Regions from separate parts of the Bradyrhizobium sp. 2TAF24 genome, predicted to be linked through region 2. Evidence: riboswitches for the same ligand, from Rfam matches in the RefSeq annotation. Region 2 holds a riboswitch; each other region holds the start of a gene.
What was found. Region 2 has a riboswitch for cobalamin ahead of AB4Z37_RS10255 (ribonucleoside-diphosphate reductase subunit alpha). Riboswitches for the same ligand answer to the same signal wherever they lie in the genome.

Region 1 (4,206 bases), on a different contig from region 2:
TGACGGGGCTCGAGATCGCGATCGCCGGTATGGTTGCGCCCTTCGGCGTCGACCTGCTGTTTGCGGCCGACGACGTCCCCGGGCTCACGGTCGGCATCGAGATCTGCGAGGACATGTGGGTGCCGGCGACGCCGGGGGCGGAATTGGCGCTGGCGGGAGCGAGCGTCCTGCTCAACCTCTCGGGCAGCCCGATCACCATCGGCCGGGCGCGGTCGCGCGCGCTGCTGTGCCAGTCGTTCTCGGCACGCTGCCTCGCCGCCTATGTCTATGCCGCCGCCGGCGCCGGCGAATCCACGACGGACCTCGCCTGGGATGGGCAGACGTCGATCTTCGAGAACGGCGTCCTGCTGGCCGAAGGCGAACGATTCGCTCAGGAAGGGCAGATCACGCTCGCCGATGTCGACCTCGACCTGCTGCGCCAGGAGCGGCTGCTGATGGGCACCTTCGACGACAACGCCCGTCAGCGCGACGGGCGTGGCCAGAGCTGGCGACGGATCGCGTTCACGCTGCAGCCGCCCATGGCGGATGTCGGCTTTCTCAGGACGATCGAGCGCTTTCCGTTCGTGCCGAGCGATGAAGCGCGGCTCGAGCAGGACTGCTATGAAGCCTACAACATCCAGGTGGCAGGCCTTGTGCAGCGGATGCGGTCGACCAGCACCAAGCGGGTGGTGATCGGGGTGTCGGGCGGACTGGATTCGACCCATGCACTGATTGTCGCCGCCAAGGCCGTCGATCTGCTCGGCCTGCCACGGACCAACGTGCTCGCCTATACGATGCCGGGCTTCGCGACCGGCGACCAGAGCAAGACATTCGCCTGGGACCTGATGCGCGCGCTCGGCGTCAGCGCCTCCGAGCTCGACATCCGGGCGACGGCGACACTGATGCTGAAAGAGATCGCGCATCCGTTCGGCCGTGGCGAACCCGTCTATGACATTACCTTTGAGAACGTGCAGGCCGGATTGCGCACAGACTATCTGTTCCGCCTGGCCAACCATCATCATGGCATCGTCATCGGCACCGGTGATCTGTCGGAGCTCGCGCTCGGCTGGTGTACCTATGGCGTCGGCGATCAGATGTCGCATTACAACGTCAACTCCGGCATTCCGAAGACGCTGATCCAGCACCTGATCCGCTGGGTCGTCGCCTCGCGACAGTTTCCGGACGAGGTCGGCAAGACGTTGACGGCGATCGTGGCGGCGGAAATCTCGCCGGAGCTCGTGCCGGTCGGGGCCGGCGAGAAGCCGCAGAGCACGGAGGCCGCGATCGGCCCCTATGCCCTGCAGGATTTCAATCTGTTCTACACACTAAGCTATGGCTTCCGCCCGTCGAAGATCGCCTTCCTGGCGCTGCGGGCCTGGCAGGAGGTCGGGGCGGGCGCGTGGCCGCCGGGCTTTCCGGCGCCGATGCGGCGGGCTTATGACCTCGGCGAAATTCGCCATTGGCTCGAGGTGTTCGTGCGGCGCTTCTTCGCCTTCAGCCAGTTCAAGCGCTCGGCGATGCCGAACGGTCCCAAGGTGTCCGCGGGGGGCGCGTTGTCGCCGCGCGGCGACTGGCGCGCGCCGTCGGACGGAAATGCCGCGGTGTGGCTCGACGATCTCGACCGCAACGTGCCGCGCGAGGTGATCAAAGCGCCCTGACGCGACGGGCCTGATGGGCGCCGTCGGTGCCGGACGAGCCGGGCGGCACGCTATATGTATCCGCCGCTATTTGCCGCCGTCCCATCATCTTGCGGGCCCGATGGCTTGACAAGTCGCGGGCTTGGGCAAATGGTACCGCCGTTGGTTCCTGTCCCAGACAGGCGAAGAGGGAATGCGATCGGGCTCGTGCCATCAGGCAGGGCCCGAAGTGCAGCCGCCCCCGCGACCGTGACCGGAGAGATGCCCACAGGCCACTGACCCGACCGGGTCGGGAAGGCGGGATCGAAGGGAAAACCCCGCTCCGCAAGCCGGGAGACCTGCCAACGCAGTGCTTGAAACCGGCGGACGGGGTGTTCCGCGACGGGGGAGCGAACCTTGCAATCATCGGTTCGCGCGCCTCATCGCCTCCCACCGAAACTTCCAAGAGGGCGATGACCATCACGCTTCATGTCTGTGTCACCTGCCATGCCGGCGAGATGCCGGGCACCGGCGGGATCGCACGTGATCGGCGCACGGTCCTCGGAATGTGGCGTGCCGCGACCGCCTCGCGGGCCGTCTCATGAGCGCCGTCGCGATCAAGGGCTGGTGCCCCGGCGCGCTGCGGCCGATGCAGTCCGGGGATGGGCTGGTGGTCCGGATACGGCCACGGGGCGGCCGAATCGATGCACGGCAGGCGGCGGGCGTCGCGGCGCTCGCGGAACGGTATGGCAACGGCCTGATCGACCTGACCGGCCGGGCCAACCTTCAGATCAGGGGCGTCAGCGACGCCAGCCACACGCCGCTGATCGACGGACTGGCGCGGCTTGGGCTGCTCGATTCAGATGGCGCGGCCGAGGCGCGGCGCAACATCCTGGTAACGCCATTCTGGGGGGCAGGCGATGATGTCACCGCGCTCGCGGCGGAACTCGAAGGCGCGCTTGCGGTTGGTCCCGCCGGCCTTCCGACCAAGTTCGGCTTTGCCGTTGATTGCGGTGAGGAGCGGGTGCTGACCGGCGCGTCCGCCGATATTCGGATCGAACGCGACATCGCCGGCGGGCTGATCGTGCGGGCCGATGGCGTCGAGCGAGGCTGCGCTGTGACACGGGCAGAGGCGGTGCCCGCCGCGCTGGCCCTTGCCGAGTGGTTCGTGACGTCGGCAGGCGCTGCGAACGGACGCCGGCGGATGGCCGCGCATCTCGGCGCCGGCGCGCGCCTGCCGGAAGCTTTTCGTGCGGATGTCAGGCTTTCGCGCGCCCGCGCCGTGCCGCATCCCGCCTGCTATCCGCTTGGCGTGATGATCGGCGTGGCGTTCGGGCAGCTCACCCACGCCGCGCTTGCAGATCTTGCCGGGCGGGTGCAGGGCCTGCGCTTGACGCCATGGCGCATGATCCTGGCCGAGGGACTTCAGGAGATGCCGCGCGACGACAACGTCTTCATCACGCGCGCCGACGATCCGCGGCTGCGTGTCGTCGCCTGCAGCGGCGCGCCGGCCTGTAGCGAGGCGTTGGCCGATACACGGACGCTGGTGGCTGCGCTTGCACCGTATCTTGCAGCCGATTCCCGGCTTCACGTTTCAGGGTGCGCCAAGGGCTGTGCCCAATCCGGGCCTGCATCGATCACGCTGGTCGCGACCCCCAATGGGTTCGATCTCATTCGCGACGGCTCGACGCGGGATGCGCCTGTCCGGCATGGACTGAGCAAGGCAGATCTGGTCGCAGATCCCGCGATTCTGGTGGGAGGGCGCTGATGCCGCATGTCTACGAAACCGATGGCGCGGCGATCTATCGTCAATCCTTCTCGATCATCCGGGCGGAGGCCGACCTCGCGCGCTTTTCGGCCGACGAGGAACCGGTGGTGGTGCGCATGATCCATGCCGCGGGGATGGTGGGGCTCGAGCGCCATGTGCGCTTCACGCCGGGCATGGCGAGTGCCGCGCGCGCCGCCTTGCAGAACGGCGCGCCCATTCTCTGCGATGCGCGCATGGTCTCGGAAGGAATCACGCGTGCACGGCTGCCGGCCGGCAACGCCGTCATCTGCACGCTCGGTGATCCGGCAGTGCCGGGCCTTGCAAAGGCGATGCACAACACCCGCTCCGCGGCCGCGCTGGAGTTGTGGCGGCCGCATCTCGACGGCGCGATCGTCGCCATCGGCAACGCGCCGACCGCGTTGTTTCACCTTCTCAACATGCTGGATGATCGCGGTTGTCCACGACCGGCGGCGATCATCGGCTGCCCGGTCGGCTTTGTCGGTGCCGCCGAATCCAAGGCGGCGCTGATGGCCGGTCCACCCACGCCGGCCCTCACGGTGGAAGGGCGCCTGGGAGGCTCGGCGATCACCGTTGCCGCGGTCAACGCGTTGGCGAGCCGGAGCGAATAACCATGGGACGTATCATTTGCTGCGGCCTCGGGCCGGGCGATCCCGATCTGATGAGCGTGCGCGCCGACCGCGAGATCCGCGCGGCGCGACATGTCGCCTACTTCCGCAAGAAGGGGCGTCCCGGCCAGGCCCGGCGCATCGTCGAGGGCATGCTGGCTGAGGATGTCAGCGAATATCCGATGGAATATCCTGTGACCACGGAGATCGCCTTCGA
Region 2 (4,206 bases):
GAATAATTCGCAGAAGGCACGCAAGTGCGCCCGCGGACCGGTGTCGGATCCGCGAGCGGCTGGACGATCGGGAGGGAAGCCGGGCGGGGCGCGCGGCCGGCCGTCAGGTCACGAAGTACCAGAGCGACAGTGTAAGGCCGCTGACGATGACGGCGCCGCGCACCACGGCTTCGGGCACGCGGCGGGCGACCACGACCCCGCTCCAGCCGCCGACGATGCTGGCGACCGCGATCAGCAGGCTGAGCTTCAGATCGACGATGCCCGACATCAGGAACACGACAGCCGCGACCGCCTGCAGCACGATCGACAGCAGGTTCTTCGCCGCGTTCACCGCGTGATAGTCGCTGTCGCGCGACAGCGACAGCGAGGCCAGCATCATCACGCCCATGCCCGCGCCGAAATAGCCGCCATAGATCGAGACCAGGCCCTGCGCCGGCAAGGCGAGGTCGGTTTGTGTGGCGTTCGCCTTCAAGGCGGCGCGGGCCTGCACCACCTTCTGCAGCTGCCGTGCGCCGGCGAACAGCAGCGTCGCGAACAGCAGCAGCCAGGGCACCAGCGCGCGGAAGGTGCGGTCGCCGGACCACAGCAGCAGCGCCGCGCCGATGCCGCCGCCGAGCATGGAGATCACGCACAGCGGCAGTAGTTTGCGGAACGCGGCCGCGATCTCGCGGCGATACGCGACGGCCGAGGCCACCGAGCCGAGCACCACCGCGGTTGCGCTGGTGGCGTTCGCTGCTACCGGCGGGACGCCGACCGCAAGCAGGGCGGAGAACGTGAAAATGGTGCCGCCGCCGGCGATCGCGTTCAGCACGCCGGCGGCAAATCCCGCGGTCGTGAGCAGGGTGATTTCGGAAAACGTCATGTCGGCCTCCGCCGGTGTTGGACCACGGCGGGCAGGAGGGCTCTAGAACGAAAGTGATCGCTCAGTTCGGCGCGTGCGCGGCGCGGAACTGGCCCGGCGTGGCGCCGAAATAGCGCAGGAACAGGCGGCCGAAATGGCTCTGGTCGCTGAAGCCGGTGGCGTAGGCGGTGTCCGAGATGCTTTCGCGCCGGCGCAGCATGTCGCGTCCGCGATTCAGCCGCTCATTGATCCTGTAGGCGTGGGGCGTCATGCCGGCATGCCGCGCGAAGGCGCGGATGAAGCCCTCGCGGCTGCACGACAGCGCGCGGGCCGCCTCGGTGATGCTGGCGTAGCGCGTGGCGGCATCCAGCAGTTCGGAATCGACGCCGGTGCGGGCGCGCGGCCCGTGCCAGCGCGGCGGCGGCGCGCCGTCGCGCACCCATCCCACGATCATGTCGCCGACGTCGTCGGGTTGCGCCTGCAACAGGCTCGGCTCGTCGGCGACGAGGTAGTCGCTCGCGAGCAACAGCTGCCGCGTGGCGTCGGGCAGGCTTTCGGCCTTGAGGAAAAACTCGGTGGAGCGCAGCTCGCCGCGCAGCGATGGCAGCGCGCGGTGCGCGCGCCGCTGCGGCACCAGCAGCATCTGCCCAGGGGCGAGCTGCAACGGATGACGGCCGACGCGGAAGTCGCGATGCCCGTTCCACACCACCGACACCTGCACCTCGTCGTGATAATGCAGCTCCAGCCCGTCGGGCCGGCGGCCGATCCAGTCGGCGCCTTCGAGCAGCCAGCGATGACCGACATAGTCGTAGCGAAGATTGTTCGGCATGGTCGAAGCGGTGGTGATTGTGGTCCGCGAGCGGCGTGGAAGAGCGCTTTATCGCATGCCGCGCGGCTTTTGAAGCGGTCGGTTCTTGAGAACATGCCAGCGCCGCCTATCTTGCATGCGGGGAACCGTTTTTCAGTTGGGGAAATATCATGCCGTCACGTGCGCGCGTCGATGAGTTCATTGCAGTGGTCGAAAGCGGCGATCACGCCGGCGCCATCGAGCGCTACTATACCGAAGATGCCAGCATGCAGGAGAATGCCGCTCCGCCGCGTGTCGGGCGCGATGTCCTGGTCGAACGCGAGCGCGGGGTGCTGGCGCGCATGCGCCATATTGATTCGAAGGCGATGGCGTCCGTGGTCGAGGGCGACCGCGTGGCGATCCACTGGGTGTTCGAGCTGACCGACCATGACGGCCATGTCCGCCGGGTGGACGAAGTCGCCCTGCAGGAATGGCGCGGCGATCGCATCTTCCGCGAACGTTTCTTCTACAACCCGGAGCCGCCGAAAGCGTAAGGCGCGGCGATCGCCCGCCCGCTCGGCGCGGGTTGCGGGGCCGGCGGGGCACGGACCATCCCCGCTATTCTGCGGTTTGCAAAAAACCTCCCAGCTCTATTGACCCGAATCGAGTCTTCATACCAGATGTAGTGGTCACGGTTCTTTCGGGATCACAATCTTCGGAAGCTAAGAGGGAAACCGGTGCGCGCCGATCAGGGATCTGGTCGGCGCAAGGCCGGTGCTGCCCCCGCAACTGTAACGGCGAGTCTCGGTCCCACCAGCCACTGGATGCTTCCGCGAGGGAGTTCCGGGAAGGCGGACCGAAGCGATGACCCGAAGCCAGGAGACCTGCCTGTGACAGTGAACAACGTCCACGGGCGGGGTGTCCCGGTGGCCGCTCGCTGACGGCTGGCCGCAAGGTCCGCCGCCCTGACGCAGCGTCCCCTCGGCCCAAGCCCCAAGATCGAAACAAGATCGAAAAAGGGGTTGCCGAATGTCCTTGTCTGCCGAAGCCATTACCAATGGTCATCTGCCGTCGCTGCCGGTGCCGCGCGCAGCCGGCGTGTCGCCGTCCGCGCCGGCCTTCCATGTCATCCGCCGCAACGGCAGTGTCAGCCCGTTCGAGGCCGGCAAGATCGCCGTGGCCATGACCAAGGCGTTCCTCGCGGTCGAGGGCCATGCCGCCGCGGCGTCGCGCCGGGTGCATGAGATCGTCGAGGAGCTGACCGCGCAGGTCGTCTCCGCGCTGACGCGCCGCGTCGATTCGCAGCGCGCGCTCCACATCGAGGACATCCAGGACCAGGTTGAGCTGTCGCTGATGCGCGGCGGCCACCACAAGGCGGCGCGCGCCTATGTGCTCTATCGCGAGGAGCGCGCGAAGGCGCGCCGCGACGCCGGCGTGACCGAGACCGCGCCCGCCGCGCCGGCGCTGCGCGTCAAGGGCCGTGACGGCGCGCTGCGTCCGCTCGACGAGGCGCGGCTGGAGCGCGTGCTGACGGAGGCTTGCGACGGCCTCGACGGCGTCGCGACAGTGCCGGTGCTGAGCGAGGCGCGCCGCAACCTCTATGACGGCATGACCGCGGAGGAGCTGGCGCAGGCCCAGGTGATGGCCGCGCGCACCCTGATCGAGCAGGAGCCGAACTACGCCTATGTCAGCGCGCGGCTGCTGCTGGACGCGCTGCGCCGCGAGGCGCTGAGCTTCGTGTTCAAGCGCGACCAGCAGGCGAGCCAGGCCGACATGGCCGGCCTCTACGCCGACTATTTCAAGGCCTACATCGACACCGGCATCAGCCACGAGCTGCTCGACCCCGAGCTGCGCCGCTTCGATCTCGGCCGCCTTGCGGCGGCGCTGAGGCCCGAGCGTGACCACCAGTTCCAGTTCCTGGGCCTTCAGACGCTGTACGACCGCTACTTTCTGCATGCCGGCGGCACCCGCTTCGAGCTGCCGCAGGCGTTCTTCATGCGCGTCGCCATGGGCGTCGCGGTGCGCGAGATCGACCGCGAGGCGCGCGCCATCGAATTCTACGATCTGTTGTCGTCGTTCGACTTCATGGCCTCGACCCCGACGCTGTTCAATGCCGGCACGCTGCGGCCGCAGCTGTCGTCGTGCTTCCTCACCACGGTGGCTGATGACCTCGACGGCATCTTCAAGTCGATCAAGGACAATGCGCTGCTGGCGAAATATTCCGGCGGCCTCGGCAACGACTGGACGCGGGTGCGCGGCCTCGGCGCCCACATCAAGGGCACCAATGGCGAGAGCCAGGGCGTGGTGCCATTCTTGAAGGTCGCTAACGACACCGCGATCGCGGTCAACCAGGGCGGCAAGCGCAAGGGCGCGGTGTGCGCCTATCTCGAAACCTGGCATGTCGACATCGAGGAATTCCTCGACCTGCGCAAGAACACCGGCGACGACCGCCGCCGCACCCATGACATGAACACCGCCAACTGGGTGCCTGATCTGTTCATGCAGCGTGTCGCGAGCGATGGTCCGTGGACACTGTTCTCGCCCGACGAAACGCCAGACCTGCACGATCTCTATGGCC
Region 3 (4,206 bases), on a different contig from region 2:
GGCATGAAAAACCTGTCGGGCGGGACTGCGAACCCTCGATCCCACCGCAGGGAGGGGCTGTCAATGGCGGAAAACGGAAGCAATTTTGGCAGGGCGCGTGTATGCAGCAAGGCGATGCCGTCCGATTGTTGCTGCCGTGCCCATGCATGACTGGTTCGACGATTTCCGCCTTGCCGTGACCTTCCTGACGCGGGTGCCGCTGGCGCCGCCGGCGGGCCCCGTCGACGTGCCGCGGGCGATGCGCCTGTTTCCGCTGGTGGCGGCTGTCATTGGCCTCGCCGCAGGGCTGTTCGACCTCGCGCTGCTGCGGCTCGGCCTGCCGCCTCTTGCCGCAGCAGCGCTGACACTGGGCGCCAGCGCGTGGCTGACCGGCGCGCTGCACGAGGATGGCCTTGGCGACGTTGCCGATGGTTTCGGCGGCGGACGCGACATCGCCGCCAAGCTCGCGATCATGAAGGACAGCCGGCTCGGCAGCTACGGCATGCTGGCGATGATCACGAGCTTCGCCGCCAAGCTCGCGGCGCTGGCCGCGCTGCCGCTGCACGCGGTGGTGCCGGCGCTGGTGGCGACCCATGCGCTGGCACGCAGCCCGCTGCCGGCGCTGGCCTTGCTGCTGCCGCCGGCGCGCAGCGACGGCCTTGCCGCCAGCGCCGGTCGGCCCGATCAGGCCACGGTGCTGACCGCGATGACGGTTGGCGGTGCCATCGCTCTCATTTGCCTGCCGTTCGGCACCGCGCTCGGCGCCATCATGGTGACCGTGTTTGGCGCTGCTGTCATGGGTTGGCTGGCTCGCCGCCAGATCGGCGGCTACACCGGCGATGTGCTCGGTGCGGCCGAACAGGTAGTGGAGGTCGTGGTGCTGCTCCTGCTGTCGGCTCGGTTGGCATGATGACGGATGTCTCCCGGCTGTGGTTGATCCGCCATGCGCCGGTCGATGGTCCGCGGGGCGTGATCCATGGACCGGATGCGCCTGCCGACGTGTCGGATCATATCGCGCTGGCTGGCTTGCGGCGCCTGCTGCCGTCTTCCGCCACCAGCTTTTGCAGTCCGGCCCGGCGCACCCGCGAAACCGCCGCGGCGCTTGGGCTCACGCCGCAGCTCGCCCCGTTGTTTCGCGAGCAAGATTTCGGTTCCTGGACGGGACGCCGGCACGACGACCTCGCCGCCGAGATGGGCGATGCCTATCGGGCGTTCTGGGCTGCCTCCGCCACCAACCGGCCGCCCGGTGGCGAGAGCTTTGTCGACCAGATCGCGCGGGTGTCGCGAGGGTTCGCGGCCTTGCCTGACGGCGAGGCGGTGCTGGTGGTGCATTCGGGAACCGTGCGGGCGGCGCTGGCGATCGCGCTCGACCTTGCGGCGGAGAATGCGCTGCGTTTTGTCATCGATCCGCTGTCGCTGACCCGGATCGATCGGCTGGCGTCGGGATGGCGGGTCGCGGCCGTCAACCAGTCGTCGGTTTCGCGCGGTTGACCCCGGCGATGGCCGCAGATACCGTGCCGGCCGATGGTTCCTTCCCCGGTGGAAGGTGAAAAGGGAAGCCGGTGCGAGCTCGTCTCAAGGCCGGCGCTGCCCCCGCAACTGTAAGCGACGAGCCTGTGCCGAAGCCACTGGGAGGTCCCGGGAAGGCGGCGATCAGGCCGCGACTCGCAAGCCAGGAGACCTGCCATCAGGACTTGTGCTTTGGAGGCGTCGGGGCGGGGTGCACCGGACGGGAGCGTTGACCGATGGCCCGTGCCATCGCGCGATCCGACAAAGCTCGCGGCCCTAGAAGCCACGCCTTGAGAGCTTGTGATGGATCGATCCGAATCCCCGTCCGATGCGCCTACGGTGACCGCGCCCGAGGCCCGTGCGGATGTTCAGCCGGATGTCGTTGTCAGCGTCTGCACCACCTGCCGCGCGGCGGATGCGCCGCCGACGGTCGGGCCCGCGCTGCTCGCGGCGCTCCGCGAGGTGTTCGAGGCCGGTGGCGAGCCCGCCCGGGTTCGTGCGGTGCAATGCCTCAGCGTCTGCAAACGGCCGGTGACCGTCGCGGTGTCCGGCGCCGACCGCTACACTTTCCTGTTCGGTGATCTCGATGTCGAGCGCGGCGTGCCGGCGCTGACCAGCTTCGTGTCCGCGTACCGCATGTCGAACTATGGCCTGGTGCCGTGGCGGTCGCGCGCGGAGGTGCTGCGCAAAGGCACCGTGGCGCGCATTCCGCCGGCGATCTGGTCGCCGGACGATGGCGAGCCGCCCAAATGAGCGTGCTGCAAACCACTCTGGTGCTTGGCGGCGCGCGCTCGGGCAAATCCTCCTTCGCCGAATCGCTGATCGCGGCCAGCGGCCTTGCGCGGATCTACGTCGCGACGGCGGCCGCAGGCGACGACGAAATGCGTGCGCGCATCGCGCATCATCGCGACCGGCGTGGCGCCGGCTGGACCACCCGCGAGGTCGAGCTCGATCTCGTCGAGGTCCTTGCGCGCGACAGCGACGTGGACGTTGCCGTGCTGGTGGACTGCCTGACGCTGTGGCTCTCCAACCTGATGCACGCCGGCCGCGATGCCGCGCGCGAGGGCACGCGCCTCGCCGACTGGCTGCGTAACGCAACTTGTCCCGTGGTGCTGGTGTCCAACGAGGTCGGCCTCGGCCTTGTCCCGGAGACACCGCTCGGCCGCAGCTTCCGGGATGCCCAGGGACGCCTCAACCAGACCATCGCCGCAGCCGTGCCCGAGGTCGCCTTTGTCGCGGCGGGGCTGCCGCTGTGGCTCAAACGTTCGTCCATTCCACCTGCCTGATCCGGAGTTCGCATGTCCCGTGTTCCCGTCACCGTCCTCACCGGCTTTCTCGGCGCCGGCAAGACCACCCTGCTGCGCTCGCTGCTCACCCAGGCCGGCGGTCGCCGCATCGCGGTCATCGTCAACGAATTCGGCGACGCCGGCTTCGATGGCGGCCTTGTCGAGGAATGCGCCGCCAAGGCGTGCGCCCCGGGCGATATCGTCGAGCTGACCAATGGCTGCATCTGCTGCACGGTGGCGGATGATTTCATTCCGACCATGGACAAGCTGTTGTCGCGCGAGCGGCCGCTCGACGCCATCGTCATCGAGACATCTGGCCTGGCGCTGCCGCAGCCGCTGCTGAAGGCGTTCGCCTGGCCTGATGTGCGCACCCGCGCCACGGTGGATGGCGTGGTCACGGTGGTCGACGCGCTGGCGCTGTCCGAAGGCCGTGTCGTGCTCGACGAGGAGGCGCTGGGCGAGCAGCGTGCCGCCGATCCCTCGCTCGATCACGACGATCCGATCGAGGAGGTGTTCGAGGATCAGCTCGCTTGCGCCGACCTCGTCGTGCTGTCGAAGTCCGACCTTGTGGCGCCGCAGGCGCTGGCGGAGATGGAGAGCCGTCTCGCCGCCGTGGTGCGGTCCGGCGTGCGGCTGGTGCGCTCCGAAGGCAATCTGCCCGCCGATGTGCTGATCGGCCTCAAGGCAACGGCCGAAGACGATCTCGCTGCGCGTGCCGGTCACCACGGTGAGGAAGAGGAGCACGACCATGATGACTTCGAGAGCATCGTGGTGACGCCATCAGCCGCGTCGGATCTCGACGGTGTGCGGGCGCGTGTGGCGCAGGCCCTCGCTCTGGATGGGGTGCTGCGCGTCAAGGGGCATGCCCGTATTGACGGCAAGCCGGCGCCGGTAGTGGTGCAGGCGGTCGGCAGCCGGGTCGAACTGGCGTTCGGACGTCCTGATGCGGCGCAAGCCGAGCACCTCGTCGTCATCGGTCTGAAGGGTTTCGACGGCGACGCGGCACGCCGCGCGCTCGCCGGCTAGGAGGTTACGACGATCCGATGCACCTCAAGCTCGACACCAGCGGTGGCATCGACGACGGCGACGTCGCCCGTGATCTCGGGCAGCCGACGACCGACATCGTCGTGCTGTCGGCGGCCGACAGCGAACTCGCGGCGTTCGGCGCCGCGGCCGCACGGCTGGGAGCGGACTTTCCATCGCTGACGCTGACCAATCTGCTGGCGCTTGGTCACCCGGCTTCGGTCGATGCCTATGTCGAGCGGACGCTAAGCGCAGCGAAAATCGTCGTGCTGCGCATGCTCGGCGGCGAAAGCTACTGGCCGCATGGCATCGAGAGCCTGCGGGCCGATGCGCTGCGCCGCGGTGCGCTGTTCGCCTGCATTCCAGGTGAGCTGACCTGGAATCCGGCGCTGGCCGCGCGCGGCACGCT
Region 4 (4,206 bases), on a different contig from region 2:
TCAGATGATACGGCTTGTACATCGCTGCATAGCGCCCGCTGGCGTCGGTCTTGAGGCCGTACTGGCGGAAGCAATCCGCCGCATAGTCGTTCGGCGCCTCCAGCACCACATAGACACCCCAGCGCAGGTCACGGAACACCGGACGGCCGTCGCGCTCCACTGACGACACCACCTCGACCACACCAGCGCGTTCGAGCACGCCGCCGGCATCCCGCGGCCGCAGCACATGCGGCAGGTCGTCGACGCCGCAGGGCGGAAACGCAAGGCCTGCGGACGGCACGTCGAGGCCGGTAGCGTTGGCGATCGCCGCCATCTCGATGGCGGATTTGGTGCCGTCGAGGAAGGAATTGAACATCTGCGGGTTCATGCCCGCCGACTGCGCCTCGGCGGCGCTGAGGCCGTAATGCTTCCACACCTCGGCCGGCGTGACGTCGTGATAGAGCGGCAGGTACTTGGTGCCCTTGCCGGCGGCGACGACACGGAAGCCGGTGGCGCGCGCCCAGTCGACGAGCTCGGCGGTGAGCGCCGGCTGGTCGCCATAGGCCAATGAATAGACCACGCCCGCGCGGCGCGCCTCCTCCGCCAACAGCGGACCCGCAAGCACGTCGGCTTCGACATTGACCATCACGATATGCTTGCCGGCGGCGATCGCCGCACGCGCATGGCGGATGCCGACGGCGGGATTGCCGGTCGCCTCGATCACCACCTCGACAGCGGCATCGCCGATCGCCGCAAGACCGTCTTTCGTGAACGACGTCGCGGCGATCCGTGCCGCATCCCAGCCGACCGTGCGGCAGGCATCGCGCGCCCGCTCCGGATCGAGGTCGACGATGACGGCGACCTCGAGGCCCGCCGTGTGCGGCACCTGGGCGAGGAACATCGAGCCGAACTTGCCGGCGCCGATCAGCGCAACGCGAACCGGGCGGCCGGCGGACAGGCGCTTGTGCAGCAGATGATGGAGATTCATGAAGCGTCGTCTTTATGATGGTCAGGCCGGCGCAGGCGGCACGAGGATGGGCTGTCGCACGCGCGCCCATCGAACTGGCCCGCGAACCATAGGCGCACGCCTTCGCGAGTCAACCTGCGCAGGACCTCCCGCGTGAGCTGGACAACTCCGGCGCATGGCGGCGCGCGGCCGCGGACGACGACGCCACGCGACGGCGCCGAGGCCATCGCTGCCGCGCAGGGCGCACCGGCCGCCTGCCGTCACCGCCGCGACGGTGAGACCTATTGCCACAGCAAAGCATGTGCATCGACAATCGAGTCGATTGACGCCCACCGAACCACTGCCTATCGTCGCGGCGACGGTTCCTTCCGAGGATCAAAAGGGAATGCGGTGCAGGTTCGCCTCAAGCCGCAGCTGTCCCCGCAACTGTAAGCGGCGAGCCGATCGTCAGCACGCAGCCCGTAATCACGGGCGGTGATGCTCAAAGCCACTGGGCTGCTTCGCCCGGGAAGGTGACGATCAGCGACGACCCGCGAGCCAGGAGACCTGCCGTCAGCCGTGGTCACACGCGAGCACATCGGGCGGGGCGTCCTGGTGGAAGCCGATCCGTCGCCGTAGGGCGACCGGGGCGGCTTGCGTTCGCGGTGACGTGCCACGCTCACCGCGAGTCCCCGACTCATGATCTTCCCTTCCATGACAGCGCCGTCGCACGGCGCCGATCTCCCTTATCCAAGACATTCGGCAGCGATGTCGGCTGCGCGCACGTCGCCGGCCTCGCCCCATTGCGTGCCTCACCAGGCGTATGTAACGTTATAACATAACATACACTACATCGCCGCCACTGATCCTCACGCGAGTCATCAAACCCAATGTCTGTCCGTCCGATCGCAGCGCCGCGCCGCCGCGCCGCCCTGCTCTGCTCCATCGCCCTGTCGTCACTGCTGCTGCCCGCCGAAGTCTCCGCCCAGGGCGCGACCCAACCCGGCCGGCTCGACACCATCGAAGTGTCACCCCCGGCACAGGCAAAACCGAAACGCGCCGCCAGCAGGCGCGCCGAACGCGCGACGCGCACCCGACCGAGGCCTGCCGCAACCGCCGCGACGTCAGCGGGCAACGCACCTGCGTCATCCGCACCGCCCGCGACCGCGCTGCACCTCACTGCACCCGCAGCGAGCGGCAGCCGCCTCGGCCTCACCCCGCTGCAGACGCCTGCCAGCGTCGAGGTGATCAGCGCCGACACCATCGCCGCGCGCGGCCAGCACAGCGTGCTCGACGCCGTGACCCAGAACGCGGCGGGCTTCACCGCCACCCCGGCACCGGGCAATGGCGGGCTGTCGTTTGCGACCCGCGGCTTCGCCGGCAGCAACTCGGTGATGACGCTGTATGACGGCACCCGCTTCTATGTCGGCGCCGGCACCGTCACCTTCCCGTTCGACACCTGGACGGCGCAGCAGATCGAGGTGATGCGCGGCCCGGCCTCGGTGATGTACGGCGAAGGCGCGATCGGCGGCATCGTCAATGTCGTGCCGAAAAAGCCGATCACCACCGCGCACAACGAGGCCGAGGTCTCGCTCGACACCAACATGACGCGGCGGCTTGCGGTCGACAGCGGCGGCCCGATCAATCCCAATGTCTCCTACCGCGTCGCCGCCACCGGCAATATGTCCGACGGCTATGTCGACCGCGACAGGACCTCGAATGTCGCGGTCTCCGCCGCGGTGCGGGTGCAGGCGGCCGACAACCTCGCCTTCACGCTATCGAACGACTATGGCGACCGCAGCCCGTCGCGCTATTTCGGCACCCCGCTGATCAACGGCACGCTCGACACCGCGCTGCGCTATCAGAACTACAACACATGGGACAGCCAGATCCGCTACAAGGACAACTGGACCCAGTTCAAGACCGAATGGGACGTCGCCGACGGCGTCTCGGTGCGCAACACCACCTACTATCTCACCAGCAACCGGCACTGGCGCGACATCGAGGCCTATACGTTCAGCCCGGCGACCGGCCTCATCGGCCGCAACAGCTATATCGAGATCTTCCACGACCAGACCCAGCTCGGCACCCGCACCGACGTGACGCTGCGCGGCCACATCTTCGGCTTCAGGAACGAGTTCGTCGCCGGCTTCGACGTCAACCAGATCACCTTCGCCCACGTCAACAACTCGCCCTACAACGGTCAGACCTACGTTCCGCTCCTCAACTTCGATCCCGGCCTGTTCTCGGCGACCACCAGCCCGACGACGCCGGGCTACCATTCCCTGACCAACCAGTACGCGCTGTTCGCCGAGGATCGCCTGATGCTCACCGAGCAGCTCGCGCTGGTCAGCGGCGTGCGCTTCGACCGGCCGACCGTCAACCGCACCGACGACCGCATCCCCGCCAACAGCTTCGAAACCTCGCTGTCAGGCACGAGCTGGCGCGCCGGCCTCGTCTACACCCCGATCGAGAACCTGGCGTTCTATGGTCAGTACGCCACCGCCGTCGACCCGGTCGGCAACCTGATCACACTCAACACCAGCCAGAAGAACTTCCAGCTCGCCACCGGCCGGCAGGTCGAGGTCGGCGTCAAGCAGTCGTTCTGGGGCGGCCGCGGCGAGTGGACGCTCGCCGCCTACGACATCGTCAAGAACAACCTGTTGATTCCGGATTCGACCAATCTGGCGGGCCCGTCGCTGCAGGTCGGCCAGCAGTCGTCGCGCGGCATCGAGGCGAGCCTCGGCCTCACGCTCAACGACGCCTGGCGGGTCGACGGCAATGTCGCGCTGCTGCGCGCCAAGTACGACAACTTCTCCGCCGTCGTCGGCGGCAAGCTGGTCAACTATGCCGGCAATGTGCCGTTCAACGTGCCCCAGCAGGTCGGCAATGCCTGGGTGACCTGGAATTTCGCGCCGAACTGGTCGGCCAACGCCGGCGTGCAGGTGGTCGGGTCGATGTACACCGACGCCGGCAACACGCTGCAGCGGCCGTCCTACGCACTGGTCAACGCCGGCCTGCGCTGGCAGCCGGACGCACAGACCACCGTGGCGCTGCGCGTCTATAACCTGTTCGACAAGGTCTATGCCGTGTCGGCGCCTTACAGCGGCCAGTGGCTGCTGGGCATGCCGCGCACGGCGGAACTGTCGGTCAACGTCAAGTTCTGACGATGAACCTGCGGATCGTGCGACGGGCCAAACGCTGGCTCTATATCATCCACCGCTGGATCGGCATTGCCACATGCCTGCTGTTCGCCATGTGGTTCGTGTCCGGCGTGGTGA

Region 1: linked by a shared signal. The riboswitch ahead of cobG (precorrin-3B synthase) and the one ahead of AB4Z37_RS10255 (ribonucleoside-diphosphate reductase subunit alpha) in region 2 are both predicted to bind cobalamin.
Region 3: linked by a shared signal. The riboswitch ahead of AB4Z37_RS03810 (DUF1636 family protein) and the one ahead of AB4Z37_RS10255 (ribonucleoside-diphosphate reductase subunit alpha) in region 2 are both predicted to bind cobalamin.
Region 4: linked by a shared signal. The riboswitch ahead of AB4Z37_RS15950 (TonB-dependent siderophore receptor) and the one ahead of AB4Z37_RS10255 (ribonucleoside-diphosphate reductase subunit alpha) in region 2 are both predicted to bind cobalamin.

What each region holds. Positions count from the first base shown of each region.
Region 1 is NZ_JBFRFW010000019.1:8,916-13,121, forward strand. It holds gene AB4Z37_RS25970 (NAD(+) synthase) at 1-1,637, shown strand, start outside; cobalamin riboswitch at 1,763-1,976, shown strand; gene cobG (precorrin-3B synthase) at 2,197-3,363, shown strand; gene AB4Z37_RS25980 (precorrin-8X methylmutase) at 3,363-3,992, shown strand; gene AB4Z37_RS25985 (precorrin-2 C(20)-methyltransferase) at 3,995-4,206, shown strand, end outside.
Region 2 is NZ_JBFRFW010000005.1:152,109-156,314, forward strand. It holds gene AB4Z37_RS10240 (sulfite exporter TauE/SafE family protein) at 104-862, opposite strand; gene AB4Z37_RS10245 (helix-turn-helix domain-containing protein) at 924-1,670, opposite strand; gene AB4Z37_RS10250 (nuclear transport factor 2 family protein) at 1,820-2,182, shown strand; cobalamin riboswitch at 2,304-2,535, shown strand; gene AB4Z37_RS10255 (ribonucleoside-diphosphate reductase subunit alpha) at 2,658-4,206, shown strand, end outside.
Region 3 is NZ_JBFRFW010000002.1:121,431-125,636, reverse strand. It holds gene cobT (nicotinate-nucleotide--dimethylbenzimidazole phosphoribosyltransferase) at 1-5, opposite strand, end outside; gene cobS (adenosylcobinamide-GDP ribazoletransferase) at 143-889, shown strand; gene AB4Z37_RS03815 (histidine phosphatase family protein) at 889-1,470, shown strand; cobalamin riboswitch at 1,488-1,682, shown strand; gene AB4Z37_RS03810 (DUF1636 family protein) at 1,792-2,241, shown strand; gene cobU (bifunctional adenosylcobinamide kinase/adenosylcobinamide-phosphate guanylyltransferase) at 2,238-2,774, shown strand; gene cobW (cobalamin biosynthesis protein CobW) at 2,787-3,800, shown strand; gene cobN (cobaltochelatase subunit CobN) at 3,818-4,206, shown strand, end outside.
Region 4 is NZ_JBFRFW010000009.1:154,715-158,920, reverse strand. It holds gene AB4Z37_RS15955 (NAD(P)H-dependent oxidoreductase) at 1-967, opposite strand, end outside; cobalamin riboswitch at 1,290-1,514, shown strand; gene AB4Z37_RS15950 (TonB-dependent siderophore receptor) at 1,816-4,092, shown strand; gene AB4Z37_RS15945 (PepSY domain-containing protein) at 4,095-4,206, shown strand, end outside.